DNA from 2 places in the Azospirillum sp. 11R-A genome. Region 1 is predicted to be linked to the other one. Evidence: riboswitches for the same ligand, from Rfam matches in the RefSeq annotation. Region 1 holds a riboswitch; the other holds the start of a gene.
What was found. Region 1 has a riboswitch for cobalamin ahead of VH569_RS32090 (ABC transporter ATP-binding protein). Riboswitches for the same ligand answer to the same signal wherever they lie in the genome.

Region 1 (15,740 bases):
GAGACGTGTGCCCGACAGATGAAGGAAGGGACCGGCCGCCGCCAGGATGAGCGGTTCCCCGCCATCGCCGATCCTGGCTGCCGTCGATGGTGCGACACGGGCGAGGACGAAACCGTTCGCCTCGACATCGAGAAGGCCGCTGAGTTGCAGCAGGATACCCTCGCAGAAGGAGCGCAGGGAACTGCGGCGGAACAGCCCTGCCGAGGCTGCGATGATCCGCTCCAATCCCTTGCGGCTCAGTTCCAGCGCGTGGATATGGCTGTAGGCGCGCAAGGCCGTGAAAAGCGATGTCAGCAGCCGGTTGCGCGTCATCTCCGACTTCGTTCTGTAATCGTCGATGTCGTAATCGCGGATCACCGCCAATTCCGGCGCGTAGCCCGGCTGGCCGGTGCGGAGGATGATCCGCACTGCGGTCAGCTTCAGTTCCTCCCGGATGATGCGGACCAGCTTCAATCCGGCATCCGGCGTCTCCATCACGACATCAAGAAGAACGACGGCGAAATCGCTATCCTCCCGCAAAATGGCATAGGCTTCCTCAGCGGATTTCGCATGGGTCAGCTCCAGTCGGCGACCAAGGATTTCCAGATCGTGAAGCGAGTACTTGGTCGATGCATGAACGATATCGTCATCATCGACCAGCAACAGACGCCATGCCCGCCCTGTCGCCACGTCACCGATCTGGCCGTCATCTTCGATTACATCAAGTACGTCGTTATCAGTGGATGCTTCCATTGATGACCGCCTGGATCCCACCTGTTCCAACCGTGTCAAATTATTACCTCGGAAGGCGTGGGATCATTGCGGATTCATGAATATCATGTGACGGCGATCGAGGCGGAACAGCAGGTTGTAGTCTAGCTGCTCCATCAGCCGGCGTTCCGAGCGCACCGAGCAGAAAGCCTGGGGCAGCAGCGCCCGCAGCAGCTTCTCCGGCGGGATCGACGGCCGCCCGATCTTGGAGTACAGACCCTCGAAGGCCGGCGACATCATCTCCAGCGCTTCATCCACGATGGCCCGGATCGCTCGTAGCGGGTGATTGGCCGGAACCCGCACCTCGCAGCTTACGTAGCTGAAAAGACCATCGCTGCGTTCGTCCGAGCCCCGCAGCGTCCCCTCGTCGGTCGCATTCTCAACGGCCGGAAAGAATCACGACCGCCCGCCCAAGCAAAGCCTTTCCGCGGCCTGCTAACGTCGATGAAGCCACCGCCCGCCAGCTTGAGGAACGGGACGTACAACAGCACGGTGGCAAGCGCCGCCAGCACGACACGCAGGAGAATGGCTGCCCCGGTGCCGAACAACAGGGCCTAGCGCGCCTGCAACGGTGGCAACCCACGGCAGGCAAGTGCGATGACCACGGCATTGTCGCCACTCAGCAGAAGATCGACGAAGACGATCTTGACCAGTGTGGACAACGCGCCGAACTCGCTGTCGAGCGGCATGCTGAGAACCTCGGACGATAGCAGGCATTGAGGCACCAGGCAGGCGTGGCGAACTGGATCGTCGAGCTTCCATCTGCGTGTGCTGTTCGGCCAATGCCGTCACTTTCGCCGGAGGAGAACATCGGCCGCGAATGAATACATCTTCATGAACTGATTTTAAAATTCAGACGCTATACAGTATAGCATCAAGAGCCATCGCAGTCCTTGTCGCCGCCGGCAAAATTTGACCGTGTCGCTTTTATGAAGAGCGAAGGAACGGGCGCTCCCGCTCTTGATCTTGCGCGGCCGGGGGAGTAGAGGGGCGACATCGCCACCGCATGATCGATCCTGTCCGCCCGACCGGCCGGGCCGGTGGCCGGATCGAAAAGGCAAGAGATGGACAGCCCCAGAAGTCGATCTACTCCCATACTCTTGAGGACGCCGTTCGCGGACTGATCTCTTGCAGAGGTTCACCCGCGGCCCGTCGTCTTCGAACCGATCAGAGGAGCACCATGGTGACGCTCCTCGCCAGCCGGGCTTCTATGCGCCGACGCCCCCGGGGGAGACGAGAATGAGCAGTGAAAAGGAAACCGTGGCGCTCGGCTCCATCCTGGCCAGCGGGGCGATGACGGTCGGCAAGTTCGGCGTCGGGCTGTCCACCGGCAGCCTCGGACTGTTGTCGGAAGGGCTGCACAGCCTGCTCGACCTGGGTGCCACGGTGATGACGTGGTTCGCCGTGCGGATCAGCGACAAGCCGGCGGATGCCGGGCACCCCTACGGCCACGGCAAGATCGAAAGCGTCGCTGCATTGGCGGAGACCGGGCTGCTGTTCCTGACCAGCGCCTGGATCGCCTACGAGGCGGTTCGCCGGCTGATCGACGGCGGGGTCGAGGTCGAGGCGACCTGGTGGTCGGTCGCGGTGGTGGTGGTCTGCATCGCCGTCGACGCCTACCGTGCACGCGAACTGTCGCGTGTCGCCAAGGAAACCCGCAGCCAGGCGCTGGAAGCCGACGCGCTGCATTTTTCCTCCGACATCCTGAGTTCGGCGGTCGTGCTGGTCGGGCTAGGGCTGGTGTGGCTGGGCTATCCCAAGGGCGATGCGCTGGCGGCCATCGGCGTGTCGGTCTTCGTCTGCCATGCCGGCTATCAACTCGGCCGGCGGACCATCGACACGCTGATCGATGCGGCACCGGCCGGCACCGCGGAGCGGGTCGAGGCGGTGGTGAGGGATATGCCGGGCATCGCCGGGGTCCAGCGCGTGCGGGTCCGCCCGGCCGGCAGCGTGCTGTTCGTCGACCTCGACCTTCTGGTCGGACGGACCCTGACGCTCGACGCCGCGGCAGCGCTCCGCGAGCGGGCAATCGGGGCCGTCCAGGCCGAGATGCCCGAGGCCGAGGTGACCGTCGCCACCCATCCGCTGGCGCTCGACGACGAGACGGTGATGGACCGGGTGGCGGTGCGCGCCGCCGGGCTGGGGCTGGCCGTCCACCATGTCACCGTCCAGCGGGTGAACGGGCGCCTTGCGGTCGGTTTCGACCTGGAGGTCGACGGCTCGCTGCCGGTCGAGGCGGCGCATGCGCTGTCCTCGCGGCTGGAGGATTCGATCCGGGAGGAACTGGGCACGGACATCGAGGTCGAAAGCCATATCGAGCCGTTGCAGGAGAATGGCCTGACCGGGGTGGATGCCGAACCCGACCTGCTGCGGGCCATCGGGGCGCATCTCTCCGCATCCCTTCCGATGGCCGGTCCGTTGCGGGACATCCACAATCTGCGGGTTCGCCGCAGCGCCGCCGGTCTGGTCGTGACTTTCCACAGCCATGTGGCGCCCGGCACCACCGTGGTGGCGGTGCACGATGCAATCGACGCCCTGGAACGCGATCTGCGCAGCCGCTGGCCGGACATCGTCCGGGTCATCGGCCATTCCGAACCCGATCACGATGAACGGCCTGTGCCCGGCAAACCGCAGGCCGAGAAGGCGGCGGGTGCAGCGTGATCGGACCGTTCTGAATCCGCAGAGGCAACCGGCCATCCGGAACGCGGCCCGGCCCCGTCAATCGTCGTCCGGCGGCGCCGGGATCATCGAGCGGAGCTGGTCCTTGGCGTCCTCGTCGCTCAGCGCCGGGGCGGCATTGGGGTCGTCCGGCGGGTCCATCGCATGGACGAAGGATGGAACCGCCAGCGTCACGCTGGATGGCTTTACCCGTCACCGTCGCCTGGGTGATCGTGTCGGGAAAGAGCGGGCCGCCACCGCTCAACTCCATTGGCCTATGGACGACGGGGCGACGAGCCCCCATCGTCTTGGGCCGACACATGTCCACCATCCGGAGCGATCATGCGGCCCGGTCGTGCCAAACCATTTCGCCCCCGGCTTGCCGTGCTTTGGCTGAGCTTCGGGCTCTTTCCTGGAGTCTGTGCCACACAACCCATTGCCCAGCCCATTGCTGCGGCGCAGGAGTCGGTCGTCGATTCGGCCGGTCGTCGGGTCGCCCTGCCGCCCCGCGTCGAGCGGGTGTTTCCCGCCGGTCCGCCTGCCTCGGTCATCGTCTACATGCTGGCGCCCGAGAAGCTGCTGGGCTGGACCCGCGCCATCAGTCCTCCGGAGCGTCCGTTCCTGCCGGAAGGATTCGCCGATCTGCCGGAACTGGGGCGGCTGACCGGGCGCGGCAACACCGTCAACCTGGAAGCGGTCGTCGGCGCCCGGCCGGACATCGTCCTCGACATCGGCAGCACGGCTCCGACCTTCGTGTCGCTCGCGGATCGCGTTCAGGAGCAGATCGGCGTGCCGACCGTGCTGATCGACGGGCGGCTGGCGGAATCGGCCGGGACCTTCCGGACCGTGGGCAGGCTGCTCGGCGTGCCGGAGCATGGGGAAAGGCTGGCCCGCTACGCCGAGGAAACGCTGGCCGAGGTGCGCCGGCGCATGGAGAGCATTCCCACGGACCGGCGGCTGAAGGTCTATATGGCGCGGGGACCGCGCGGGTTGCAGACCGGCATCCGCGGCTCGATCAATGTCGAGGCGCTCGACGTCGCCGGGGTGCGCAACGTCGCTGCCGAAGCGCTGGGCGACGGCGGCATCGTCAATGTTTCCATGGAGCAGGTGCTGGCGTGGCAGCCCGATGCCATCGTCACCATCGACCGCGGCTTTTACGACAGCGTGTGGACCGACCCGCTGTGGCAGGGCGTCAAGGCGGTGCGCGAACGGCGTGTCTACCTGTCGCCGGGACTGCCCTTCACCTGGGTCGATTCGCCGCCCTCCGCCAACCGGCTGCTCGGTCTGCGCTGGCTCGGCAAGGTGTTGTACCCTGACATTTTCCCGGAAGACCTGCGTGAGGAGACGCGACGCTTCTATGCCCTCTTCTACCACCGAGCACCGGACGACCGGCAGATCGACGACCTCCTCGCCGGTTCGCGCCCGCCGGGGTGAGATGCCTTTCGCCCTGGTGCTGGGGGGTGTCGCCGCCGTGCTGCTGGCGGCTGTACTCGTCGCCTTCCATGTCGGCGCATTCCCCGTGTCGCCGGGCGAAATCGCGGCACTCCTTTGGGCGAAGGCGACGGGAGCTTCGATGAGTGTCCCGCGCACGGTGGAGACGGTGATCTGGGAAATCCGCGGGCCGCGCGTGCTCGCCGCCATGCTGATCGGCGCCGGGCTCGCCGCGTCGGGTGCCGCCTACCAGGGGCTGTTCCGCAACCCGCTGGTCTCGCCGGACATACTGGGGGTCTCGTCGGGGGCGGCGCTGGGCGCGGTGCTCGGCATCTTCGCCTCGCTTCCGGTGATCGCCATCCAGGGGCTTGCCTTCGCCGGGGGGCTGGTGGCGGTGGCGGCGGTCTATGGGCTCGCCTCCGTCGTGCGCGGGCGGGATCCGGTGCTGGTCCTCGTGCTGGGCGGGGTGGTCATCGGCGCCCTGCTGGGATCGGGCGTCGCCCTGCTCAAGTATCTTGCCGACCCGTACAACCAGCTGCCGGCCATCACCTTCTGGCTGCTCGGCAGCCTGTCGGCGGTCAACCGCGCCGATCTTGCCGCACTGGCGCCGCCGGTGGCGGTGGCGCTGGTTCCGCTGGTGCTGCTGCGCTGGCGGCTGGATGTGATGACGCTGGGCGATGAGGAGGCCACCTCGCTCGGCGTGTCGGTGCGCATCGTCCGTGCCGTGGTCATCGCGGCGACGACGCTGATGACCGCCGCCGCCGTTTCCGTCGCCGGCATCGTCGGCTGGGTGGGGCTGCTGGTGCCGCATCTCGCCCGGCTGATGGTCGGGCCGGCGTTCGTGCGCCTGCTGCCCACCGCCGTGCTGCTGGGGGCGGCCTATCTGCTGGCGGTGGACACGCTGGCGCGCGGGATCGGCCGGGTCGAGCTGCCGCTGGGGGTCCTGACCGCGGTGATCGGCACGCCGGTGTTCCTCTGGCTGCTGGCCTTCGGCCGCCGGGGCTGGTTATGAGCGCACGGCTTGCCGTCGAGGACCTGGCCTTCGGCCATGGCGAGCGGACCATCGGCGCCGCCGTCGGGTTCGCCGTGGCGGCCGGGCAGGTTCTCTGTCTGCTCGGCCCCAACGGTGGCGGCAAGACGACGCTGTTCAAGACGATCCTCGGCCTGCTCCCCCCGCATGGCGGCCGCATCCTGGTCGATGGCGAGGATGTCGGCGGCTGGAACCCGCGCCGCCGCGCGCTGGCCTTCGGCTATGTGCCGCAGGCCGGCGCCGGGCAGTTTCCCTTCAGCGTCGGCGAGATGGTTCTGATGGGCCGCACAGCCCACCGCGGCCCGTTCGCCGCCCCGTCCGCCGGCGACCATGATGCCGCCGGGGCTGCGCTGGACCGTCTTGGGATCGCCCATCTGGCCGGGCGGGACTGGCTGCGCATCAGCGGCGGCGAGCGGCAACTGGCGCTGATCGCACGGGCGCTGGCCCAGGCGCCGCGCGTGCTGGTGCTGGACGAACCGACCGCCAGCCTCGATTTCGGCAACCAGCTGCGGGTGCTGGAGCAGGTGCGCCGGCTGGCCGACGAGGGAGGTCTTGCGGTCGTCTTCTCCACCCACCATCCCGAGCATGCCTTCGCCGTCGCCGACAGCGTGGCCCTGCTGCACGATGGCCGGCTCGCCCGTTTCGGCCCGCCGGCGGACGTGATCACCGCGGAGATGATGCGCGAGGTCTATGGCGCGGAGGTGGATGTGCTGCCGGTCGGCGATGCCGGCATGCGCGTGTGCGTGCCCCGTGGTCTGCACCGCAGGGCGTGACGGGCAGGGGACGCCCGGTTCCGGCGATCGGACCGGGCGGAATGCCGAGGGGTCAGAAGGTCATCGAGAAGGCCAGCTCCGCCAAGCGCGGACGGCCGAGCACCCAGCTGCCGGTGCTTCCGGCCACGGCATAGACCTCGTCGAACAGGTTGAAGGCGCGCAGGCTGAGCTTGGTGTTGTCGGTCGGCCGGTAATCCAGCCCGGCATTGACCACGGTGTAGGAGGGCCGGACGCTGGTGTTGGCGGCGTCGGCATAGGTCTTGCCGACATACTGCACGCCGGCCCGCACCTCCCAGCCCGGCAGGAAGGCCCAGTTCGCCCAGACATTGGCGGTGCGCTCCGGCACGCCGGTCGGCACGTTGCCGGCGTAGGACACAGCGCGGCCCGACACCGTCTGGGTGAAGTCGTCGTATTTCGCCCGCAGCAGCGCGCCGTTCATGTCCACCCGCACGCCTTCCCACAGGCCGAGCGACAGGGACGCCTCCAGCCCGCGCGAGGATTGCTGCCCGACCTGCACCGTCACCGCCGGCTGGTTGGGGTCGGTGGTCAGCAGCTTGTCCTTGACGATGCGGTAGGCGGCCAGCGTCCACTCGCCACGCCCTTCGAGGAAGGATTGCTTGATGCCGATCTCGATCTGCCGGCCGGTGGACAGGTCGAAGTCCTTCTGCGTCGGCGACAGCGAGATCAGATTGCCGACCGGGTCGACCGCGGTGGCGTACTGGCCATAGAGGGCCAGACCGGGAACGACCTCGTACACCGCGCCGGTCCGCCAGCTTGTGGCGCGGAAGTCCTTGCTGTAGGCGGTTCCCGCCACCAGATCCCAGCGTTCGACGGTGGGGGCGTCGTAGCGGATGCCGCCGACCAGCGACAGCTGCGGCGTCACCGCCAGCCGGTCCTCGGCGAACAGGGAATATTGGCGGGTGCGCGACCGGCTGCGCGGGGAGGTGCCGGCGCTGTTGAGGAACAGGCCGGGCGCCGGGTCGAACGGATCGACCGTGCTCGACCCGCCATAGGGCGAATTGTTGGTGTGCTTGAATTCGATCCGGTTCAGGTCGAAGCCGCCGACCATCTCGTTCTTCATGCCGAAGACGCTGTTGCGCCAGGTCGCGTCGAAGCGGTCGCCGACCTGCCGCTGGTCGTGGTAGATCTCGATGTAGCTGCTGCGCTGGATGCTCCGGGTGGCGGCATTCCAGGCGTAGCTCTCCACATCCTTCCAGTGGCGGTGGCTGGTCAGGTGGTAGGCGGTGTTGCGCAGGGTCAGCGCGTCTGACACCGCCCATTCGGTCTTCAGCTGGGTCCAGTTGTCGCGATAGCGGATGTCGCTGTCGGCCACGTTGAAGTTGCGGTGCCGCAGCGCGCGGTCGAGGCTGCCCGCGATCAGCGGGGTTCCGAAATACTCCTGCGGCTGCTGGTCGCCATAATCGTTGGACAGGGTGACGGCGAGATCCGGTGTCGCCTGGAGCTTCACCGCGCCCGATAGCGCGAGAGTCTTCGTGTCGCCGCGATCCACCCAGCCGTTGGAGCGGTTGCCGCTGGCGTCCAGCCGGTAGGACAGCTTTTCCCCGACCGGACCACCGCTGCCGAAGGCGGCGCGCCGGGTGCCGTCGGTGCCGATGGCGACGGTCGCCTCGTTGTGGAAATCGGTGGTCGGGCGCTTGGGCACCACATTGACCACGCCGCCGATGGCGCCCTCGCCATAGAGGACGGAGGCCGGACCGCGCAGCACCTCGATGCGTTCGGCCGACCAGGCGTCGAACGGGAAGGTGACGGTGCCCGACCCGACATAGAGCCGCGTCCCGTCATAGAGCTGCATCACCGAGCCGTGGCCGGCGAAGCCGCGCGTCGCCAGCGACGATCCGCCGTTGCCGGGAGCCGCCAGCGAGGTGAAGCCGGTGGCGTTCTGGGTGACGGCCTCCGTCACGCTGGTCTGGCCGCGGTCGCGGATGGTCCGGCCATCGATTACCTCGACGCTGGCCGGGGTTTCCAGCGGCGTCAGGCCGAGGCGGCTGCCGCCGGTGTTCGGCCGGTCGAGCGACAGCCCGGCGGCAGCGTCCGCCGCCCGGCCGGTGACGGTGACCGGGTCCAGAGTGACCGGCGGTTCGGTTTCGGCCGCTCCGGCCGTTGCGGGTCCGAAGGAAGCGGCGACCAGGAGCAGCGTCGCCAGCGAACCGGAGCGCTGGCGATTGTGTCGGCCGGAGATGATGCGGGCAGGATAGGCAGGAAGCATGGACAATTCCTCAGGATGGAAAAGGACGAGGGACGGCATTCCGCGAAGTCGGTGCTTCGCGGCTGACGGGAGTGCGGGGTGCTGGGTGGACGGCGCCGTTCGGTTGAGATGGAAAAATCGGACGGCCGGAGATCAGGGAGGCCGGATCACCCCATGGGGTCGTCCTCCGCCCGCTCCGCCGGGCGATTGCGGTGGAGGATGTCAGCGGCGGGCGGGGCGTCGGACAGCAGGTGGCCGGCGACGATGCGGTCGATCTTCGCGGGCGTCAGGTCGCCGTACCAGACGGCGTCGGGCTGGACGACCAGCAGCGGTCCGCGGTTGCAGGGATAGAGGCAGCTCGTCCGCGCGCACATCGCCCGGCGCGGACCGGCGTTCAGGGCGCGGTGCCCTTTCATCGCCGCGCGCAGATGCTGGTACAGCGGCTCGGCACCGCGATGCAGGCAGCGGGCGCCGACACAGACGAAGAGCTGCCGGCCATGTTCGGGGATGGCCGACCAGCCGGGTTTGCCGAGGCTGGGCTCTGTTTTGCGGACATCCTGTGCAGAGGCGTCCGCCGGCTTGCCGGCGATGGAGCTGAGGGCGATGCGGTCGAGGGCGGCGGGCAGGTCGAGCGCGCTTTCCACCGGCGGCGCCAGCCGGACGGCCATCGCGGTGCCGGCCATCGCGGTGCCGGTCGTCATGGCCCAATGGCTGAGCGCGCCCGGCAGCCACGCCGACAGGCTGGGATCGGCCGGAACCATGGCGGGAATGACCAGGGCCTCGGTCACGCCGTCCCGCTCCAGATCCGCAAGCACGCCGGGCAATGCGGGGCCGGACAGGTCGGCATGAGCGGTCGCCACCGTGACAGTTTCACCGCGCGCCGCGTGCCGGGCGGCCAGAGCCGATGCGAGCGCCTTCAGGGTCTGCCCATGGTCGAAGGACGCGCGCCCGTAAAGGACGATGGCGCGCCTGGATGGCGGGTTCGCCGGGGATTGCGTCATGGCGTGCCTCTCCGCCGCATGAGCCACAGGAAGAAGGTGCCGCCGACCAGTGCCGTGACGATGCCAACCGGAATCTCGCGCGGGGCGAACAGGGATCGGGCGACGACGTCCACCCACAGCAGGAGCAGCGCCCCGCCCAGCGCTGCCACCGGCAGCAGTGCCCGCAAATGTCCGCCGACCAGCATCCGCGCGATGTGGGGCACCACCAGCCCGACGAAGCCGATGCCGCCGCAGGCCGACACCAGCGCCCCGGTCATCAGGGCGGTGACGAGGAAAAGCTCCAGCCGCAGGCGGCCCGGATCGGTGCCGAGCGAGCGGGCCGCATCGTCGCCCAGGGCCAGCGTGTTGACAGTCTCTGCCCGCAGCCATAGCCACAGCAGCCCGCCGACGACCAGACCGGCCGGAACGGGCAGCACGCTCCAGCGCGCGGTGCCGAAGCCGCCCATCATCCAGAACAGCGCGGCGTCGGCGCCGCGATCCGTCGCCATGACGATCAGGACATTGGTGACGGCGTGCAGGATGAAGGCGACGGCGACACCGGTCAGCACCAGACTTTCGCCGGTCACCACGCCGTCGCGCCCGCGTGCCGCGGCGAAGACGGTCAGCATCGCCGCGAGCGCGCCGAGGAAGGCGGCGGCCGGCAAACCTAAGCCAGGCAGACCCAGCATTCCGGCGACCGCGCCGGCATAGAGCAGAACGGTCACCGCCCCCACCGAGGCGCCGGCCGATACGCCGAACAGATAGGGGTCGGCCAGCGGGTTGCGCGTCAGCACCTGAAGCACGGCCCCCACCGCCGCCAGCCCGGCGCCGGCCAGCGCGCTCAGCAGAACGCGCGGCACCCGCAATTCCCAGACGATATTGCGCTCGGCCCGGCTGGCGTCGGCGGGCGGGGCCAGTGCCGGCCACAGCTCGTGCATGACGACCGCCCAGACCTTCGGGATGGGGACGCGGGCGGCGCCGAAGCCGACGGCGGCCACCACGGACAGGGTCAGCACGGCGGCCAGCAGCAGCGACAGGCCCAGCAGGCGGGAGCGGTTCATGGCGTGAAGCGCTCCGGGTGCAGGGTCCGCGCCATCCGCTCCAGCGCCTCGACATTGCGGCTGGAGGGCGTCTGCTCGGCATAGGTCAGCACGATGAACTGCCGTTTGCGCACGGCCTCGACGTCGGCCAGCTGCGGTGCCGAGGTCATGTGGTGGATGGTGTCCTCGGCCGGGATCCGGTGGGCGCTGACGATGATCCATTGCGGATCGCGCCGCACCATCTCCTCCCAGCTCACCCGGACATAGCTGTCGGGGATGTCGTCGAAGATGTTGCGCCCGCCGGCCAGCTCCATCAGCAGGCTGGTCATCCCTTCGCGCCCGACCGACAAGGGGGCCGCGTCGGTGTGGCACTGGTCGCAATACATCACGCGCGGCCGGTCGGCGGCGCCGCCGACACGCTCGGTGACGGCGGCGACCCGGCGGCGGAAATCGGCGACCATGGCCTCGGCACGCTCCGTCACGCCGAAGATGGCGCCCAGCGCCAGCAGATCGGCATAGAGCGTGTCCATGCCGATCGGCTCGCGCGGGCCGATGCGGATGCAGCTTTCCCGCAGCGTGTAGGTCGCCACGCCCATCTCCGCCAGCCGGGCCGGGGTGAGGCCGCGCGCCTCGTTGAAGCCATAGCTCCAGCCGGCGAACAGGAAGTCGGGATTGACGGACAGCACCGCCTCCAGTGTCGGCGAGCGGTCGGGCAGCCGGGGCAGCGCCGCGACCACGCCCGGCGGAGCGATCAGCCGGTGCTCCACCCCCTCGATGCCGGAAACGGCGACCAGCCGGCCGGCGAGGCCGAGGTCCAGCATGGTCTGCGTCATGTTGGTGTCGTGGACCATCAGCCGCTTCGGGGCTGCGGCGAAGCGGGCGGTCTCGAAGCAGTTGGCGACCTCGACCGGATAGGATTGGGCGAGGGCGCCGCCGGCTTGCAGGGCGAGGGCCATGGCGAAGACCGGAGTGAAAGGCGGAACGCCGCGGAGAAAACGTCTCATCGTGATGGCTCCGTCAGGGGCGACAGGTCGATGCGCAGCCGGCCGTCCTGGGGGCGGCGGTCCACCGCCGCAGCGACGCGGTAGACGGCGGTCAGCCGGTCGGGGGTCAGCGCGTCCTCCGGCGTGGCATCGGCCTGGAGCCGTCCGTCGGCCAGCAGTAGGAGGCGGTCGCACCAGCGGGCTGCCAGCTCGATGTCGTGCAGCGTCGCCACCACGGTGATGCCGAGCGAGCGCACGAGATCGAGCACGGCGAAGCGGTGGTGGATGTCCAAATGGTTGGTCGGTTCGTCGAGCAGCAGGATGCGCGGACGCTGGGCCAGGGCGCGGGCGATCATCACCCGCTGGTGCTCGCCGCCCGACAGCTGTTCGACCGCCCGCCCGGCCAGCCCGGACAGTTCCAGTCGGTCCAGGGCGTCCTCGACGATGGCGCGGTCCTCCGACCCGGCCCCGGCGAAAGGGGAGCGGCGGTGGGCCAGCCGTCCCATGCCGACCACGTCGCGCACGGTGAGGCCGAGCGCGGCGGTGGAATCCTGCGCCTGGAGTGCCAGCCGGCGGGCCAGTTCGACCGGCCGCAGGGCGCGCGGATCGTCGCCGTCGATGAGGACCCGGCCGGCGGACGGGGGTTGCAGGCCGGCGAGGCAGCGCAGCAGCGTGGTCTTGCCCGAGCCGTTGGGCCCGAGAATGCCGAGTATTTCTCCGCCGGGAACCGAAAAGCCGATGTCCGACAGGACCATGCGGCCGGCCAGCCGGCAGCCCAGCCGTTCCACCGCGATGGCTGGGGGAGGGAGCGATGCCTCTGTGGGGAAGGGCGCTGACGCCATCCGTGCTTCCTGTCTTTGCGGACGGGGAGGCATGGCGGACGTCTTGCGGATCATGCGACGCGACCGGAGCGGAGTCCGGGCACACGCATGGCAAGCGTTCCACCGGGACACCCCGCCCGAGGACGTTTCGTTGTGGTGCTGGCAGGTCTCCTGGCTTGCGGGTCGTCGCCGTTCCGTCGGGCCTTCCCAGCGCCGATGGGCGCCAGTGGCTTGAAATGACGGTACGGCTCGCCGCTCACAGTTGCGGGGGCAGCCCCGGCCTCACCGCATACCCCTTCGCAGGGTCGGCGGCTCACCGGGTTCCCTCTTAGCTTCCGGCGGCGAACCGCCGGAAGAACCAGAACCGGGACCATTCATGAGCGACGCGGCGCCCCCGGTCAAGCTTTGCGAACGAACGAGAGCATCGAAGAGTCCACATCGGAAATTTAATGTTATAACGTTACATATCGTGTCGTCGTGCGACCTGCAAGGAGAAGTTCGCCGTCGGATCTGGGCGTCGAATCCGGGGCCTGCGGGAAAATGCCGCTGATCCCGAGTGCGGCACTTCGGCTAATGTGCTGCACCCAATGCGTGCGATTGCACGCGCGATGGGCAAGATGGATCGACGCACGGATCGGCATGAGCGGGACCCAGGACAGACTGCGACCCACGCGACGGGCCGGCCTTGCGGCCGGTGCGATTGCGCTGCTGTTGCAGGTCGTCGCCTGGGCCTGGATGCCCGCCGTCATCGCATCCGCCAATGCGGCCAAGAGCAGCCGGATCGTCATCTGCACGCCGGATGGGTTCAAGACCGTGGTTATGGACGACCACGGAATGGCAGGCGATCCGGCAGGCGACGAGAGCGATTCGGCGCAGAACGATTCGGGCCAAGGCGATCTGCTCCAAGGCGATCTGCTGATGTCGGGCGGTTCCTGCCCGCTCTGTCCGCTGATCGGCGGATTGGCGATGCCGCCGCCGGATCTGCGGATGACGCGCGCGTCGGTCGGGCGCCACAGCCCGGAAGTCTTGCCCGGCGACGTGATCGCCGCCGGCTGGTTCCTCTCCACCCTCCAGGCCCGCGCGCCACCGGTCTGAGGCCGGAATTGCGGGATCGCCGCGCGGGATGTCCCGCGCGGCGATCCGCCCTTGCCGACCTTCCCTGTTCGCAGCCTTGCACATCCTTCGCGCCGATGGCGCGGGGGCCGTGTTCGGCTGGCCTCAGATCGAGATATCTCATGATGTTGCGTTTCGCCGCGGCCGGCGCCCTGCGCGCCGCCCTGCTGTCCGGTGCTGCCCTCACCGCACTGTTCCCCGCCGCTGTGTCCGCCCAGACCGTTCCGCCGTTTGGCCCGCCGCTTGCCCAATCGCTTCCGGCGATTTCCGTGATCGCAGGCCCGGACGATGCCCTGGCCGCCGGCACCGCCCTGGGCGGAGATAGGCTGGCCGCCCGCCGGCCCGCCACCGGAGACGTCGCGGCCCTGCTGCGCGGCCTGCCCGGCGTCAGCCTCTACGGCAATGGCGGCGTGTCGAGCCTGCCGGCGCTGAACGGGCTGGGCGCCGACCGCGTCAATGTGCTGGTCGACGGCGCGCCCGTTGCCCCCGCCTGTCCCAACCAGATGAACCCGGCGCTGTCCACCATCACGCCGACGCGCCTGTCCAAGATCGAAGTGCTGGCCGGGATCACGCCGGTCAGCGCCGGCGGCGACAGCATCGCCGGCACCATCGCCGCCGAAAGCGCGCCTCCAGTCTTCGCTCCGGTGGGCGAGGCGGTGCATACCGAGGGCGAACTGTCGGCCTCCTACCGGTCCAACGGCCGTGGCGTGACGGGGGCCGCCAAGGCGTCCGTCGCCACCGACAGCCTTAGCCTGGGCTACAGCGGATCCTGGAGCCGGGCCGGGAACTACAAGGCCGGCGACGGCCAGACCGTCCGCTCGACCCTCTACAACGTGCAGGACAATGCGGTGACGTTCGGGGCGCGCCGCGACGGGCATCAGGTCACGTTGCAGGGCGGCATCCAGACCATGCCCTACCAGGGCTTTCCCACCCAGCGCATGGATCTGACCGACAACCGCACCGTCTTCCTGAACGGCCGGTACGAAGGGGCCTTCGACTGGGGAACTCTCGACGCCCGCGCCAACTGGCGGCGGACGCGGCACACCATGAATTTCCTGGAGGACAAGGGCGGCAGCGCCGGCGGCGGCATGCCGATGGACACGCTGACCACCGACGCCGGCTATTCGGTCAAGGCGACGCTGCCGCTGTCGGCACGCGACACCCTGCGCGTCGGCAACGAGTTGCGCCACACCCATCTGGACGATTGGTGGGACCCGGTGGCGGGCAGCAGCATGATGAGCCCGCTGACCTACTGGAACGTCAAGGACGGCACCCGCAACCGCCTCGGCACCTTCGCCGAGTGGGAGGCCGCCTGGTCGCCGGCCTGGACGACGCTGCTCGGCGTGCGCAACGACGTGGTGTGGATGGACACCGGCGCGGTGCAGCCCTATTCCTGGCAGAACAGCCTGGGCATGGGCATGATGCGGATGGCCAACCCCGATGCGGCCGACGCGCGCGCCTTCAACGCCCGCGGCCGTGGCCGCACCGACGTCAATTTCGATGCGACGGCCCTAGTCCGCTACACCCCCTCCGACACCAGCGCGATCGAAGCCGGCTATGCCCGCAAGACCCGCTCGCCGAACCTCTATGAGCGTTACGCCTGGGGCACCGGCGGGATGTCGAGCAGCATGAACGGCTGGTTCGGCGACGCCAACGGCTATGTCGGCAACCCCGACCTCAAGCCGGAGATCGCCAACACCGTCAGCACCACCCTGTCGCTGCACGATGCCGCCCGCAAATCCTGGGAGGTCAAGCTGACCCCTTATTACACCTATGTGCAGGATTTCATCGACGTCGAGCGGATCGGCACGCTGAGCAACGGCTTCGTCAAGCTGCGCTTCGCCAACCATGACGCCATCCTGGTCGGCGCCAACCTGTCGGCGGCGGCCGGGCTGTACGAGGATGACAGGATCGGTTCCTTCCGCCTGTCCGGCGTGGTCGGCTGGGTGCATGGC
Region 2 (15,740 bases), on a different contig from region 1:
ACGAAGGGGTCGCCGCCCTTCAGCCGCAGGACGCGGTGCCCCTCCTTCGCCAGCTCGATCAGGCGGCTGGTGATGTCGTCCTGATGGGCGGAGGGGCGGCCGCCGCGCTTTCCGGCGAACTCCAGCCTTGCCGACGGGCTGGCGAGCGCCATGATCCGTTCGTTGACGAGCGCGTCATGGACGATGACGTCGGCTTGCCTTAGACCTTGCAGCGCCAGCAGGGTGAGCAGGCCGGGGTCGCCGGGGCCGGACCCGGCCAGCCAGACGCTGCCGGGGGCGAAGGGAACCAGGACGCTTTCGGGAATGGACGACTCAAACGACATGAACGCGGACTCTGGCTCGGAGAAGACGGAAGGCGGTGCGGAGGATGCTACACCCTTGCGCCGCGGCTGGACGACGGGAACCTGCGCCACCGCCGCGGCGCGTGCGGCGGCGGATGCCCTGTTCGGCGGGGAGTTCCCCGACCCAGTGACGGTGACCCTGCCCGGCGGCCAGACCCCGGCCTTCGCCCTGGCGGTGACCGAACGGGGCGAGAGGGCGGACGGCTCGCCGGGCGAACTCCTGGGCGGACCCTGGGCCATGGCCGGCATAATCAAGGATGCCGGCGACGATCCCGACGTGACCCATGGCGCGCTGGTGCGGGCGCGGGTGTGGCGCGGTGCGCCCGGCAGCGGCGTGACTTTCCGTGCCGGTCCCGGCGTCGGCACCGTGACCCTGCCCGGCCTGCCTCTGCCGGTCGGCGAGCCGGCGATCAACCCGGTGCCGCGCCGCATGATCGCGCAGGCGGTGGGGGAGGCCGCCGCCGCCGCCGGCCAGCCGGCCGATCTGGTGGTCGAGGTCGGGGTGGAAAACGGCGAACTGCTCGCCAAGCGCACCATGAACGGGCGGCTCGGCATCCTCGGCGGGCTGTCGATCCTGGGAACGACGGGGATCGTCGTGCCCTATTCCTGCGCTGCCTGGATCGCCTCGATCCAGCGCGGAGTCGACGTGGCGCGGGCGGCCGGGCTGGGCCATGTCGCCGCCTGCACCGGCGATCTGTCGGAAAAGGCGGTGATGGCGCGCTATGGCCTGTCGGAACAGGCTCTGCTTGACATGGGTGATTTCGTCGGCGGCACGCTGAAATACCTGCGTCGGCACCCGATCTCGCGCCTGACGCTGTGTGGCGGCTTCGCCAAGTTCGGCAAGCTGGCGCGTGGGCTGATGGACTTGCACAGCAAGCGCAACAGTGTGGACTTCGAGTGGCTCGCGGAGCGGCTGGCCGATCTCGGCGCCGGGCCGGAGCTGGTCGCCCAGGCGCGCGGCGCCAACACCGCGGCGCAGGTGCTGGGCATGGCGGACGCCGCCGGCTTGGCCCTGGCCGACCATGTGGCGGAACTGGCGCGCCGCGCCGCGCAGGAGGTGCTGGAGGATGCGCCGGTCGCGGTCGAGGTGCTGGTCACCGACCGCCAGGGGCTCATCGTCGGCGAGGCTCACTCCCCCAGCCCCCGGTAGCGCCGCACATGGCTGCCGTCATAGAGCGCGCTGCACCGGAATTCCTCATGGCCCAGCGCCGGGCCGACCAGGATCAGCGCGGTCCGTTCCATCGGTGAGGCCGCGACCTGTGCCGCGATGTCGGCCAGCGTGCCGCGCAACACCCGCTCGTCCGGCCAGGTGGCGCGGTAGACCACCGCCGCCGGGCAGTCGGCGCCGTAGAGCGGGGTCAGCCGCTCCACCACCCGGTCGATGACGTGGATCGACAGGTGGACCGCCAGCGTCGCGCGCGAGGCGCCCAGCACCTCCAGCGTCTCGTTGGCCGGCATCGCCGAGGCGCGCCCCTCGGTGCGGGTCAGGATCAGCGTCTGGCTGACCTCCGGCAGGGTCAGTTCCCGCCCCAGCGCGGCCGACGCGGCGGCGAAGGCCGGCACGCCGGGGGTGATGGTGTAGGGGATGCCCAGCTCCCGCAGCGCGCGGGTCTGCTCGCCCAAGGCGCTGTAGACCGACAGGTCGCCGGAATGCAGCCGGGCGACATCCTGGCCGGCGGCATGGGCGGACTGGAACTCGGCGACGATCTCCTCCAGCGTCAGCGGCGCGGTGTCGACGATCCGCGCGCCGGCCGGCGCATGGGCGATGATCTCCTTCGGCACCAGCGAGCCGGCATAGAGACAGACCGGGCAGCGTGCGATCAGGTCACGGCCGCGCAGGGTCAGCAGGTCGGGAGCGCCCGGTCCGGCACCGATGAAATGGACGGTCATGAACGGGTCTCCAGCAGAGCGACGGCAGGCAAGGCGAGCGCCACGGTGGCGCGGGGGGTGGAGCGGCGCGGCAGCAGCAGGCGCGATCCCGGCCCGGCGGCGGCCAGTGCGGCCGCTTCCGCGACGGAGGCCAGCCCGACCGCGGCCAGCACGGTGGCAGAGCGGGTGTGGACGCGGTCCTGCGCCGCCAGCATCGCCTCCTCCTCGATGAAGCGCAGCGGCAGGCCGAGTGCGCGGGCGGCTTCGGCCAACCCCGCCTCGTCGGCCTTCATCGCCGGGGCGGCCAGCGCCGCCAGCTGGCGCGCGGCATCGGGCAGGGCCGCCTCGTCGAAAGCGGCGGCGACCAGATTGGCGATCTCCTCCCAACCGCAGCCGCGGCGGCAGCCCAGCCCGACAAAGACCGGGCCGAACAGCAGGGCATCAGGGGTCAGGCGGTCCATGTGCCCTCCCGATACGGCATTTCCGCATAAGGCTTTTCGGCCCGCCACAGCGTGACCGGCATCGACGCGCGCCAGCCGCGGAAGCCGCCGACCGCCGAGGCGCGGGCCACCGAAATCTGGGTCAGCTCGCCGCCCAGCCGCTTGTGCGCGTCGAACAGCACGGCCTCGCTTTCCAGCGTCACCGCATTTGCGGCGATCCGGCCGCCGGGGGGCAGGGCGTCCCAGCAGGCGGCCAGCAGGCCATCCGCGGTCAGCCCGCCGCCGATGAAGATGGCGTCCGGCCGCTCCAGACCCTCCAGTGCGGCCGGCGCCTTGCCGCGCGCCAGCGTCAGGCCGGGCACGCCGAAGGCGGCGACGTTGGTCAGGATGCGGGCGATGCGCTCCGGGTGATGCTCGACGGCGATGGCACGGTTGGCCGGATCGCGCAGCATCCATTCGATGCCGATGGAGCCCGACCCGGCGCCGACATCCCACAGCAGTTCCCCGCGGCGCGGCGCCAGGAAGGACAGGGTGACGGCGCGCACCTCGCGCTTGGTGATCTGGCCGTCATGCTCGAACCAGTCGTCGGGCAGGCCGGGCGCCAGCGGCAGGATGCGGGCGCCGGGCGCGGCAACGCAGTCGAGCGCTATGGTGTTGAGGTCGGCTGTGCGTTCGGCCGTCCAGGCGTCGGCGGTGGCTTCCAGCCGGGCCTCACGCGGGCCGCCCATCGCCTCCAGCACCGTCAGGCGCGAGGCGCCGAAGCCGCGGGCGCGCAGCAGGGCGGCCAGCTTGGCCGGGGTCGTTCCGTCCCAGGAAAGAAGCAGCAGTTTGGCATTGGGTTGCAGATGCGGAACGATCTGCTCCAGCGGGCGGCCGTGAACGGTCAGGCAGCGGCAGTCCTGCAACGGCCAGCCCTGCCGGGATGCGGCGAGGCTGAAGGCGGAAGCCGCCGGAATCACCATCGTTTCCCCAGCCGGAACGAGTCGCGACAGGGTAGCGCCCACCCCGTACCAGGACGGGTCGCCGCTCGCCAGCACGCAGACCCGCTGGCCGCGCATGCTGAGCAGGCTGGGGAAGGCGTCGGTCATCGGCGACGGCCAGGGCAGCCGTTCCTGCCCCGCAACGACCGGCACGAGATCGAGATGGCGGCTGCCGCCATGGAGGATGGCCGCGCTTTCCACCGCCGCGCGGGCCGCGGGCGACAAACCGTCCCAGCCATCTTCGCCGATGCCGACGATGCTGAGCCAGCGGGCCGTTCCCATGCTATCCATGGCGCCGATCCTGACGGGTGGGGAGGGGGAGTTGGTCAAGGCGCTGACGGTCAAGGTACTGATCCTGGGCGGCACGACGGAGGCGACGGCGCTGGCCAAGCGGCTGGCCGGCCACCCGCGCATCGACGCCCGCGTTTCGCTGGCCGGCCGCACGAAGAACCCGGTGCTGCCGCCGCTGCCGACACGCATCGGCGGCTTCGGCGGGGTGGAGGGGCTGGCCGAATACCTGCGTGCCGAGGGCATCGGGGCGGTGATCGATGCCACGCATCCCTTCGCCGACCAGATCTCCGCCAATGCCGCCGCGGCCTGTGCGCGGGGCGGTGTGCCGCTGCGTCTCCTGACCCGGCCGGCCTGGGCGGCGGGGGCGGGCGACCGCTGGATCGGCGTGCCGGACATGGCGGCTGCGGCGCTGGCCTTGCGCGGCCTGGGCGACACCGTGTTCCTGACCGTCGGCCGGCAGGAGGTCGCGGCCTTCGAGGCGGTGCCGGACAAGCGCTACCTGATCCGCGCCGTCGACCCGCCGGAGCCGATGCCGGCCCTGCCGCGCATGAGCCTGATCCTCGACCGCGGGCCGTTCACCGTCGAGGGCGAACTGGCGCTGATGCGGGGGGAGGGGGTGGAGGTGGTCGTCAGCAAGAACAGCGGCGGACGCGCCACCGACGCGAAGCTGGAGGCTGCACGTGCGTTGGGCGTGCCGGTGGTGATGGTCGAGCGGCCGTCCGGCAACGGCGTGGCGGAGCTGCACGACGTGGAGGACGCGGTGGGGTGGCTGGAAGGCATGTAAGGCGTGACTTTCCGAGAATCTACGCCGCGCGTCCCCCTCACCCAGCCCTCTCCCCGGGGGGGAGAGGGTTACTCGTGGTGGGTTGATCATTCGCTGCGGGTTGGTCGTCACACCCATCCTCACCCCCGGTAATGCCGGGGGGTGTAGACCCAGCGCCCGCCGTCCGCCCGCGCCACGAACCGCGTGTGCGAGGCGCCGATGATGACCAGCGTGCGCATGTCGGCCTGCTCCGCCCGCACCTCGCCCAGCGTCGTCACCGTCAGTTCCTCGTCGGGGCGGCCGACGGCGCGGCCCAGCACGATGGGCGTCTCGGGCGCGCGGATGTCGCGCAGGGCGTCGAAGGCGGCGCCCAGCTGCCAGGGCCGGGCCTTGGAGATCGGGTTGTAGAGCGCGATGACGAAATCCGCCTCCGCCGCCAGACGCAGGCGCCGCAGCACGACCTCCCACGGCTTCAGATTGTCGGACAGCGAGATGGCGCAGAAATCATGACCCAGCGGCGCGCCGGCCCGCGCGGCGGCGGCCTGCATGGCGGAAACCCCAGGATCGACCGAGAGATGCACCGCTCGCCACGCTTCGGGCGCGTCCGGATCGTCCAGCGCCTCGAAGATGGCGGCGGCCATGGCGAAGATGCCGGGATCGCCGCCCGACACCACGGCCACCCGCCGGCCCTGCGCCGCGAGATCGAGCGCGAAGCGGGCGCGGTCCAGCTCCACCCGGTTGTCGGAGGCGTGGCGCACCTGATCGCCCGGCGGCACGCGCTCGACATAGGGGAAATAGCCGACGAGATCGGTTGCCTCGGCCAGATCGCGCCGGGCCTGCGGCGTCAGCCAATCCTCGGGGCCGGGACCCAACCCCACCATTTTCAACCAGCCATTGCTCTCGGGGCCGCTCATCCGCGCTTGCCCTCGCCCGGAATGACGATCTGCGAGAAGTAGGGGGCGACGTCCGGCGCCTCCAGGAAGGGCATGAAGCGCTGCTCGTCCATGCTGGCGCGCTCGACATACCATGCCCGTTCGGCCAGCCCGGCGGCGGCGATGGCGCGGCGGACCTTCGGCAGGTTCTGGCCCAGCTTCATCACCACGCAGGCATCGGCGGCGGTCAACGCGCGGACCAGCGCCGCCTCGTCCAGCGTGCCGGGGATCACCGACAGCACGTCGTCGCGCAGCATCAGCGGGCGCGGCAGCAGCGAGGCGCTGCACACCATGCTGGTGACGCCGGGAATGACCTCCGCCTTGAAATGGCCGGACAGCCGCAGGAACAGGTGCATGAAGGAGCCGTAGAAGAACGGATCCCCTTCGTTCAGCGCCGCGACCGAACGGCCAGCGGCGAGATGCTCCGCGATGCGGTCTGCGGACTCGTCGAAGAAGGCCTCGATCTGGCGGCCATAGTCCGGGTGGGTCGGCGGCAGTTCCACCGTCACCGGATAGACCATCGGCAGCTCGATCTGGTCGGGCCTGATCGCCTGATCGGCGATGCGGCGGGCCTGCCCCCGCGTGCCGCGCTTGCAGAAATAGGCGACGACCGGGCAGGCGCCGATGGTGCGCACCGCTTTCAGCGTCATCAGCTCCGGATCGCCGGGGCCGACGCCGACACCGAACAGGGTGCCCGGAGTGGACGGATTGGGAATGGAAATATCGCCGCTCATTCGACGTCGCTCGCCAGCGCGTTGACGGCGGCGGCGGCCATGGCGCTGCCGCCGCGCCGGCCGCGGATCGCCAGATAAGGCACGCCGAAGGGATTTTCCGCCAGCGCCTCCTTGCTCTCCATCGCCCCGACGAAGCCGACGGGGAAGCCGAGGATCGCTGCCGGCTTCGGCGCGCCGGCCGCCAGCATTTCCAGCAGGTAGAACAGGGCGGTCGGCGCGTTGCCGATGGCGACCACCGAGCCGCCGAGCCGGTCGCCCCACAGGTCGAGCGCCGCGGCGGAACGGGTGTTGCCGATGGACTTCGCCAGATCGGGCACGGCGGCGTCGCGGAGCGTGCAGACCACGGCGTTGCCGGCCGGCAGGCGGGCGCGGGTCACGCCATGGGCGACCATTTCGCTGTCGCAAAGGATGGGCGCGCCGGCGCGCAGGGCCGTGCGGGCGGCGCTGCCGACATCTGAGGAGAACAGCAGATCCTGGGCCGCATCGACCATGCCGCAGGCGTGAATGACGCGCACCGCCACCGGCTTCAGGTCGTCCGGGATGGCGGTCAGGTCGGCCTCCGCCCGGATGGTGGCGAAGGACTGGCGGTAGATGGCCGCTCCGTCGCGGATATAGTCGTAGAGCGGCTCAGGCACCGGTGGACTCCTCGGTCAACAGATCCGCGACGCGGGCCACGGCGTCGGCGGGGGACAGGCCGGTGTACGGGGAAGCGTCACCGGGTTTTGCGTTCAGGGCGACGTCATACACCCCGTCGCGGGCGGTCAGGGTGACATCGGCGATGGCGGGATGGGCGCAGCCCTTGGCGCAGCCCGACACATGCACCATTCGCACCGGGTCCAGCAAGGGGCCTGCGCGCTCGGCGATGGCGAGCGCCGTCGCATGGGTGTCGGTGGTGCCGACGTCGCAGCCGCCCGCTCCGCTGCACGCCGTCAGCTTCAACCGGCGGTCGGTGTGGGACAGGATGGCGCCGTGCGCTTCGGCGATGCGTTCGGCGTCGGCGGAGGGGGCGACGAGGATGAGGGCGCGCCAGGGGGTGATGCGGATCTCGGCGCAGGCGGAGGCGAGGCCGGCGAGGGTGGTGGCGGTGAGGCGGCCGAAGGGGAAGGCGGTGGTGAGGAAGGCTGGCGCCCCCCCAACGCGGGATTCCTTCTCCCCCCCGGGGAGAAGGGTGGGATGAGGGGGTTCGGCGGAGCCGAAGACATCCATGAGGTGCGTCCCCCTCACCTTGATCCTCTCCCCGGGGGGGAGAGGAGAAATCAGCGGGGAGAAGCGCGTTACGAATGGCTCAGTACCGATTGCTCCCACCAACCCTGCCATGCGGCGTGGCGGTTCCGGCAACTCGGTGCGCAACTCCAGAAAGGCCCGCCCCAGCGCCGACGCCACATCCGCAACGTCCTTCGCCCGGCAAAGCCCCAGGGCTGCTGCCGTCGCCAGCGTCCCGCCCAAGCACACCCGGAAGCGTTCGCCATCCACCGCGTCGAAGCGTACGTCCGTACTGCTGTCCGCCAGATGACCGATGCCGCCGCCGCAGACCAGCCAGCCGAACTTCGGCGGCAGGCGGTGCAGAGCCGCATCCACCGCCAGCCGCGCATCCAGCGTACGCGCCACCCCCTGTACGTCCATCGGCGCGGTGCGGTCCAGCCCCGCGGTGGGGGAACACAGCACATTGCGGACCGCTTCGCTCGCAGCATCGCCGGAGACGTACCCCATGCCGCGTAGGGCTTCGGTCATCGGCTCCAGCCCGTCGGCAGCGATGCCGCGCAGTTGCAGGTTGCCGCGCTGGCTGAGGTCGATCAGGCCGTTGCCGTAACGACTTCCCATCTCCGCGATACGGCGTGCGTGATCGGCAGGCAGCACACCGGCTGGAACGCGGACGCGCAGCAAAAAGCCGTCGCCGACCTGCATCGGCGCCAGCACGCCGGGGCAGGCGCCGCGGCGGCGCGGCCGGGTGGCGACGGGCGTGGTCATGCGGCGCTCTCCCGGAGCTGGCGCAGATCCTCCGCGGTGGAGTTGCGGCGGGGATGCCACAGGCCGCGGTCGAGCGCCTCGCTCATGCGCGCCAGAATGTGCCGGGCAGCGGCAGGGTTGTCCTGCGACAGGAAGTCCCAGACCTCCGCATCCTCGACGTACGCGTCGAACAACTGGTCGAAATGGGCGGGACGTACGGCGTCGGTGGTGGCGGCGAAGGCGAACAGCGTGTCGACGCTTGCCGCCAGTTCCGCCGCCCCGCGATAACCATGGCGCATCATGCCCTGGATCCAGCGCGGGTTGGCCGCCCGGCCGCGCAGGGTGCGGGCGATCTCCTCCGCCAGGGTACGGACGGCGAGCCTGTCCGGATCGGCGCTGTCGAGATGGTAGAGCGCCGGTTCGGAGTCCTCCAGCGCGGCGGCCGCGGCGAAGCCGCCCTCGAACTGCATGAAGCCGTCGGTGGACAGCACGTCGTGCTCGCGCTGGTCCTGATGGTGGACCAGGGCGTCGGCACCGCCGACCCGGCGGCGGAACAGGGCCGGCAGCGGAACCCCCTCCAGCCCGGCGCCATAGGCGTGGCAGCCGCCCTCCAGATAGGCGGCGCCGAAATCGGCCCGTGCGGTCCAGTCGCCGCGCGCGATCATGCCGGACAGCGCCGTGCCGTAGATGCCGGGGGCGGCGCCGAAGATGCGGGCGGTGGCCCAGCGGCGGGCGTCCGCCGCCTCGGTGCCGGCTGCGGCGAGGCGCTGCTCCTCGGCCCGTGCGGTAGCGGCCAGCGGGTTGGTGTCGTCGGGCTCGTCCAGCCCGGCGACGGCGCGCACCGCCTGATCGAACAGGGCGATCTGCTGCGGGAAGACGTCGCGGAACAGGCCGGAGATGCGCAGCGTCACATCGACCCGCGGACGGCCCAGCACGCCGGCCGGCATGATCTCGTAGCCGGTGACGCGGCCGGAGCCGTGCTCCCAGATCGGGCGGACGCCGAGCAGGGCCAGCGCCTGGGCCAGCTCGTCGCCGCCGGTGCGCATGGCGGGGGTGCCCCAGCAATCGACCACCAGCCGGCGCGGCCAGTCGCCATGGTCCTGGAGATAGCGGGTGATCAACGCGTCGGTCGCCTGCCAGCCGAGAGTCCAGGCGGTCGGCGTCGGCACGCCGCGCGGGTCGAGCGCATAGAGGTTGCGGCCGGTCGGCAGCGTGTCGGCCCGGCCGCGCGCCGGCGACCCGCCGGGACCGGGGCGGACGAAGCGGCCGTCCAGCCCGTCGAGCAGCGCCTGCATCTCCGCCTCGCCGCAGGCATCGACGGCTTTGGCGACCGTCGCGGGATCGGCGGTGCGGGCAACGGCGGCGGTCAGCCGGTCGCGGCGCTCACCGGCCGGGCTGTGGCCGAAGACATGCAGGCCGTCGCGGATCTGCATCTCCTTGACGTCGCAGAGATGGGCGTCCAGCCGCGACAGGATGGCGTCGGGATCGTCATCGGGCCGCAAATTGCAGTCGGCGGCGACGCCGGACTTCCAGGCGAGGTCGAGGATGGTCTCGCGCAGCATGCCCAGCCGGCGCGGGTCGAGCCCGGTCGCCTGCGAATATTCGTCGATGGCGGTTTCCAGCGAAGCGAGATCGCCGTGGAGACCGGCCTCCACCGGCGGCGGGGTCAGATGGCCGATCAGCACGGCCCCCAGCCGGCGGCGAGCCTGCACCCCCTCGCCGGGGTTGTTGACGATGAAGGGATAGATCGTCGGCAGGGCGCCGCCGACGATCTCCGGCCAGCATTCCGCCGACAACGCGACCGCCTTGCCGGGCAGCCATTCCAGCGTGCCATGGGCGCCGATCTGTACCAGGGCGTGGATGCCGATGGCATGGCGAAGCCACAAATGGAAGGCGAGATAGCCATGGCTGGGCGGGGTGTCGGGGTCGTGGTGCTGGGCGGTGGTCAGGGGACCGTGGCCGCGGCTGGGCTGCACCGCCACGATGGCATTGCCGCAGGGCAGGGTGCGGAAAGCGAAGGCGCCGTCGCGGCAGGCCGGGTCGGCGGCGGGCTCGCCCCAGGTCTCGGCGATGCGGGCGCGCAAGCTCGGCGGGGCCAAGCGCAGATAGTCGGCGAGCGGCAGAGTCGCGGTGGGGGCGCCAGTGAGGGACTCCATAAGGCCGGCGCTGCCGTCCGGAATGGCGGACAGGCTGTAGCCCTCGGCGGACAGGCGCTGGAGCATCGCCACGGTGCTGGCCGGGCTGTCGAGGCCGACGGCATGGCCGATTCCGCCGCCGGGGCCGGGATAGTCGGACAGCACCAGCGCGACCCGCCGCTCCGCCCGCGGGGTGCGGGACAGGCGGACCCAGCTCGCCGCGAGGTCGGCGGTGAAGGCGACGCGGTCGGGGATCGGGCGCAGGGCCGGGGCGGCGAATTGCAGGTCGGGGTCGGGCTTCCCCGCCGTCTTGAAGGCGATGGCGCGGGCGATGATGCGGCCGTCCATCTCCGGCAGCACGACATTCATCGCGAGGTCGGACGGCGCCAGCCCGCGCGAGGACGCCTGCCAGCCGGCTTCCGGCGTGGTGGCGAGGATGGCTTGCAGAACCGGGCTGCCATTGGCCTCCAGCGGCGAACCGTCCTCGCGCGCCGCAGAGAAGGCGGTGGTGTTGACGACGACGACGGCGTTCTGCGCAATCACGCTGGCGCGCATCCAGGAGGCGCAGTCCGGCTCCTTCAGGCTGGCGACGAACAGCGGCCGGGGGGCGAGGCCGCGCGCGGCCAGTGCGTTGCACAGGGCATGAACCGGGGCGAGGTCGCCGGCCAGCAGGTGGGAGCGGTAGAACACCACCGCCGCGACCGGGGAGTCGGCGGCTATGGGGGCAGCGGCAGGGCCGGTCCAGCCGTCGTAAGCGCCGAAGCGCGGGACGGGAGCCGGGTCTTCATAGGACAGCGGCGTGCCGGCGAGCGTCGCGGCGCAGGCCAGCAGATGGCCGATGTTGGCCGGGCCGCCCTCGGTGAAATAGCGCCACAGCCGGTCGGCGGTGCCCGGCGGAACGGTGCCGTAGGCGGTCAGGTTCGGGTCGGGCTGTGCCTCTCCCGACAGGACGGCGAGCGGGATGCCGCGCTCGCGGCAGAGGGCGGACAGGCGGTCGAGGCCATAGCGCCAGTAACCGCTGCCGCCAAGCAGGCGCAGGACGACCAGCTTGGCCTTGGCGACGACGGTGTCGGCGTAGAGATCGACCGACAGCGGATGGCCGAGCCGGTTGAGGTTGGCGAGGCGCAGGCCGGGCAAGTGCTCACGTCCTGCCCGCCATGCGGCGGCGAGCGCGGTCAGGTCGCTGTCGGAAAAGGACAGCATGACGAGGTCGGCCGGCGTCTGCCCCAGATCTTCCGCCTGGGGGCCGGCGTCCAGTTCGTCCTGGCGGGCGGCAAGCAGGTGCATGATTTGATGTCCAGGGGCGTTTGCCCCCTCCCCCCCCCTCGAAAACGGCGGAGGTCAAGGAGGGGGCGGACGCCGCACTACTCTAGCTCTTACCCGAAACTCTTACCCGACAACCGCCCGCGTCACCGCATCGCGGTCCAGCCCGGTCTCGCCGATCACCACCAGACGGCTGCGGCGCTCTTCGCCCGGCTTCCACAGCCGGTCGTAGTGGGTCTGGATGCGGGTGCCCACACCCTGGACCAGCAGGCGCATCGGCTTGCCGGGCACGTCGATGAAGCCCTTCAGGCGCAGAACGCCATGCAGGCCGGCGACCTTTTCCAGCGTCATCGCCAGGGCGGCCGGATCGGGCTGCGCCGGCAGTTCCACCACGAAGCTGGTGAAGTCGTCGTGGTCGTGGCCCTCTTCGTCGTCATGGTGGCTGGGACGGTTGGCGAGATCGTCCTCCACCGCCGCACCGACACCGAGCAGGACCAGCGGGTCGACCGCACCCTGGGAGGCGCGGACCAGCTTGGCGTCGCGGCCGACCGTGTGCGCAAGGGCGCCGCGGATCAGCTCCTCGACACGGGCGAGGTCGCCGTCGGCCAGCAGATCGGTCTTGTTGACGACGATCAGGTCGGCGCAGAGCAGCTGGTCCTCGAACACCTCCTCGATCGGCGTCTCGTGATCGACGGTGCCGGCGGCGTCGCGCTGGGCCTCCAGCGCTGCGGGATCGGGGGCGAAGCGGCCCTCCGCGGCGGCCGAGGCGTCCACCACGGCGATGACGCCGTCGACCGTGACCCGGGTCTTGATCGCCGGCCAATTGAAAGCCTGGACCAGCGGCTTGGGCAAGGCGAGGCCGCTGGTCTCGATCACGATGTGCTCGGGCGGATCCGGGCGGGCCAGCAGCTTTTCGATGGCCGGGACGAAGTCGTCGGCGACGGTGCAGCACAGGCAGCCGTTCGCCAGTTCGATCACGTCGTCTTCGGTGCAGGTCGGGCTGCCGCAGGCGCGCAGGATGTCGCCGTCGATGCCGACATCGCCGAACTCGTTGATGATCAGCGCCAGCCGGCGGCCGTCGGCCTTTTCAAGCAGGCCGCGGATCAGCGTGGTCTTGCCGGCGCCGAGGAAACCGGTGATGACGGTCGCCGGAACCTTGCCGGCGGCCGTTTTCGCAAGAGCGGACATGGGACTGAGCCTCCTTAACGCGCGCCGGGCTGAACCCGCAGGGCCGGGCGCGATTCGGCCGGTTCGACCACGCCGCTCATCAACCAGCCGCAGACGGAGCCCAGGATCGCCCAGAACAGGGCGGCGGACCCGAGCGAGGCGGTGACGAAGCGGGCGGCCAGTTCCGGGGGAACGGCACCCTCGGCGCTTTCCGGATGGGGGGCGCCGATCAGATGGGGCAGCGCTGCGGCCAGAATGGCGACGGCGATGACCAGACGGTTGCGGGCGAAGGCGAGGGCGGCGATGCCGACGCCGGCACCGGCCGCGGCGGACAGCCACCAAAGCTGACGCAGCTCCAGCTCCGCCCCGGCCATGCCCGGCAGCTCCGGGGCCAGACCGAAGGAGGGGGCCAGCGAGACGGCGACGAAGCCGCCCATGCCCCAGACCAGCCCGCGGCGGGCATCGACCGGCCGTCCGGCCAGCAGGATCGCGGCCGCCAGCAGCAGCGCATAGGCGACGCCGGCGATCAGGTTGGCGGCGATGGTCAGGCCGATGCGCTGCATCGCCTCGTCCAGCGTGACCGGCACGCCTTCACCGACCTCGCGCACGGGGCCATGCTGGTGGCCTTCCGCGTGGCTGGCGGCCGGAGCTCCGGCCGGGGCGGCAGTCGTAGGAGCGGCGGCAGTTGCGGGAGGCGGGGTCACCACCTCGTATTTCTCGGCTTCGAGGATCAGCGGGACGGTGGTCGCCTGCTGAACGACGGAAGCGGCCGTGCCGGAGAGCACGCCCGCGACCAGAGCGGCTGTGAACAGCCGCCGGATCAGATCCATAACCCGCTGCTTAGTGGCAGGGGAACGCGAAGGAGTGGCGGGCGTCGTGCGCCGCGTCGTGGATCTGCTGCGGCTGGGCGAAGCCGACGCCGTACAGCAGGAAGCTGCCCAGCAGGATCGCGGCAAAGGCGGCGACCGCGGTCTGGGCGGCGCTGCGGGCCGCGGAGCCGGCGGCAGTGGTGTTGATCGAACGGGCGGTCATCGAAGGCATCCTTGTTCTCCCGCCACACCCGGCGGGGTTGGAAAAGGTCGGTCAAGTCCGCCGGCAGGTTTCCTGGCTCGCGGGTCGTCGCATCGCCGTCCGCCTTCCCGGCCGCGGAGGGCCAGTGGCATGATGGACGGGATGCTCGCCGCTTACAGTTGCGGGGGCAGCCGCGGCATTGGCGCTTCCGGGGATCCCGAAAAGCTCCGCACCGCATTCCCTATTATCCCCGCCGCCCGTCAGGACGGGCAGGGCACCGTTGGACGGCCACCATCGCAGTGCCGCGCCCGTTTGGCAAGCCCGCAATAAGGCGTCTGCCACACGGACGATCTTGCATGCCGACACTTTGGATGCTGTCATGTTTTGCAGACAGAGTGTCCAGGGATCCGACACTTTCCGGCGCTAAGCAGGGGGAGGGCAGGACGGGAGGGGCAGCGAACGCCTGAGAGAAACCCGCGGAGAAACAATGGGGCCGGCGGCCCGGCCGAAGCGGACCCGCATGTGGCACGCTTCGTGCGTACAACAATCGGTGAAACGTCCCGCCGCATGGCGGCCGCCGGGCATATGCTCGGAACATAAGGACGAACGGGAGGAGAATTCGCGACCGATGAACGCCGCACCGAACGACGACATCATCCTGGAAGCGCGCAATCTGACAAAGGAGTTCAAGGGCTTCGTGGCGGTGAAGGAGGTGAACCTTCAGGTTCGCCGCGGCACCATCCACGCGCTGATCGGCCCGAACGGCGCCGGCAAGAGCACGGTGTTCAACCTGCTGACCAAGTTCCTGACGCCGACGCGCGGCCAGATCCTCTACAAGGGCCGCGACATCACCCGCACCAAGCCGGCCGACATCGCGCTGATGGGKCTGGTCCGCTCCTTCCAGATCTCGGCCGTCTTCCCGCATCTGAGCGTGCTGGAGAATGTCCGCGTCGCGCTCCAGCGGCCGCTTGGCACCAGCTTCCATTTCTGGAAGTCCGAAKCGTCGCTCCACGACCTGCACGRCCGGGCKYTGGAACTGATCGAGGCGGTCAACCTSACCCCCTGGGCCGGCCATCTGGCGGCCGAGCTGCCCTATGGCCGCAAGCGCGCGCTGGAGATCGCCACCACGCTGGCGCTCGACCCGGAGGTGATGCTGCTCGACGAGCCGCTGGCCGGCATGGGCCATGAGGACATCGAGGGCACCGCAGCSCTGATCAAGCGCGTCGCCGCCGACCGCACCGTGCTGATGGTGGAGCACAACCTGTCGGTCGTCGCCCACCTGTCGGACACCATCACCGTGCTCCGCCGCGGCGAGATCCTGGCGGAGGGACCCTACGAGGTCGTCTCGAAGAACCCGCAGGTGATGGAAGCATATATGGGCACGGGGGGGACCGGACATGCCTGACGGCGCGATGACGAAAACAGCGATGCTGGAGATCGCCGACCTGCACGGCTTCTACGGCGAGAGCCATGTGCTGCACGGCGTCAGCCTGGAGGTGCGGCAGGGCGAGGTGGTGACGCTGCTGGGCCGCAACGGCGCCGGCAAGACCTCGACCATGCGCGCCATCATGGGCATCATGGGCAAGCGCACCGGCTCGATCCGCTTCCAGGGSMMSSAGYTGATCGGCATGGCGCAGCAYAARATCCCGCGSCTCGGCATCGGCTATGTGCCGGAGGAGCGCGGCATCTTCTCCTCSCTCAGCGTGGAYGAGAACCTGACGCTGCCGCCGGTGGTSAAGGAGGGCGGSATGACCGTCCCGCAGATCCAYGACCTGTTCCCCAACCTGAAGGGCCGYGGSWSSACYCAGGGCACGCGGCTGTCGGGCGGCGAGCAGCAGATGCTGGCCATCGCCCGCATCCTGCGCAC

Region 2: linked by a shared signal. The riboswitch ahead of VH569_RS32145 (CbtB domain-containing protein) and the one ahead of VH569_RS32090 (ABC transporter ATP-binding protein) in region 1 are both predicted to bind cobalamin.

Annotation. Positions count from the first base shown of each region.
Region 1 is NZ_JBCEBL010000038.1:47,870-63,609, forward strand. Features, by position in the region: gene VH569_RS32025 (putative bifunctional diguanylate cyclase/phosphodiesterase) at 1-519, opposite strand, end outside; gene VH569_RS32030 (hypothetical protein) at 550-735, shown strand; partial or broken gene VH569_RS32035 (transposase) at 835-1,107, opposite strand; gene VH569_RS32040 (hypothetical protein) at 1,305-1,439, opposite strand; gene VH569_RS32045 (cation-efflux pump) at 1,990-3,411, shown strand; gene VH569_RS32050 (hypothetical protein) at 3,469-3,603, opposite strand; gene VH569_RS32055 (iron ABC transporter substrate-binding protein) at 3,751-4,842, shown strand; gene VH569_RS32060 (FecCD family ABC transporter permease) at 4,844-5,851, shown strand; gene VH569_RS32065 (ABC transporter ATP-binding protein) at 5,848-6,642, shown strand; gene VH569_RS32070 (TonB-dependent receptor) at 6,695-8,869, opposite strand; gene VH569_RS32075 ((2Fe-2S) ferredoxin domain-containing protein) at 9,016-9,849, opposite strand; gene VH569_RS32080 (FecCD family ABC transporter permease) at 9,846-10,889, opposite strand; gene VH569_RS32085 (ABC transporter substrate-binding protein) at 10,886-11,872, opposite strand; gene VH569_RS32090 (ABC transporter ATP-binding protein) at 11,869-12,693, opposite strand; cobalamin riboswitch at 12,817-13,050, opposite strand; gene VH569_RS32095 (DUF2946 family protein) at 13,312-13,767, shown strand; gene VH569_RS32100 (TonB-dependent receptor) at 13,908-15,740, shown strand, end outside.
Region 2 is NZ_JBCEBL010000039.1:807-16,546, reverse strand. Features, by position in the region: gene cobA (uroporphyrinogen-III C-methyltransferase) at 1-323, opposite strand, end outside; gene VH569_RS32205 (cobalt-precorrin-5B (C(1))-methyltransferase) at 322-1,491, shown strand; gene cobM (precorrin-4 C(11)-methyltransferase) at 1,470-2,231, opposite strand; gene VH569_RS32195 (cobalamin biosynthesis protein) at 2,228-2,671, opposite strand; gene cbiE (precorrin-6y C5,15-methyltransferase (decarboxylating) subunit CbiE) at 2,659-3,912, opposite strand; gene VH569_RS32185 (cobalt-precorrin-6A reductase) at 3,920-4,705, shown strand; gene cobJ (precorrin-3B C(17)-methyltransferase) at 4,825-5,598, opposite strand; gene VH569_RS32175 (precorrin-2 C(20)-methyltransferase) at 5,595-6,350, opposite strand; gene VH569_RS32170 (precorrin-8X methylmutase) at 6,347-6,985, opposite strand; gene cobG (precorrin-3B synthase) at 6,978-8,318, opposite strand; gene cobN (cobaltochelatase subunit CobN) at 8,315-11,719, opposite strand; gene cobW (cobalamin biosynthesis protein CobW) at 11,822-12,883, opposite strand; gene VH569_RS32150 (CbtA family protein) at 12,898-13,692, opposite strand; gene VH569_RS32145 (CbtB domain-containing protein) at 13,703-13,894, opposite strand; cobalamin riboswitch at 13,940-14,170, opposite strand; gene VH569_RS32140 (ABC transporter ATP-binding protein) at 14,502-15,278, shown strand; gene VH569_RS32135 (ABC transporter ATP-binding protein) at 15,271-15,740, shown strand, end outside.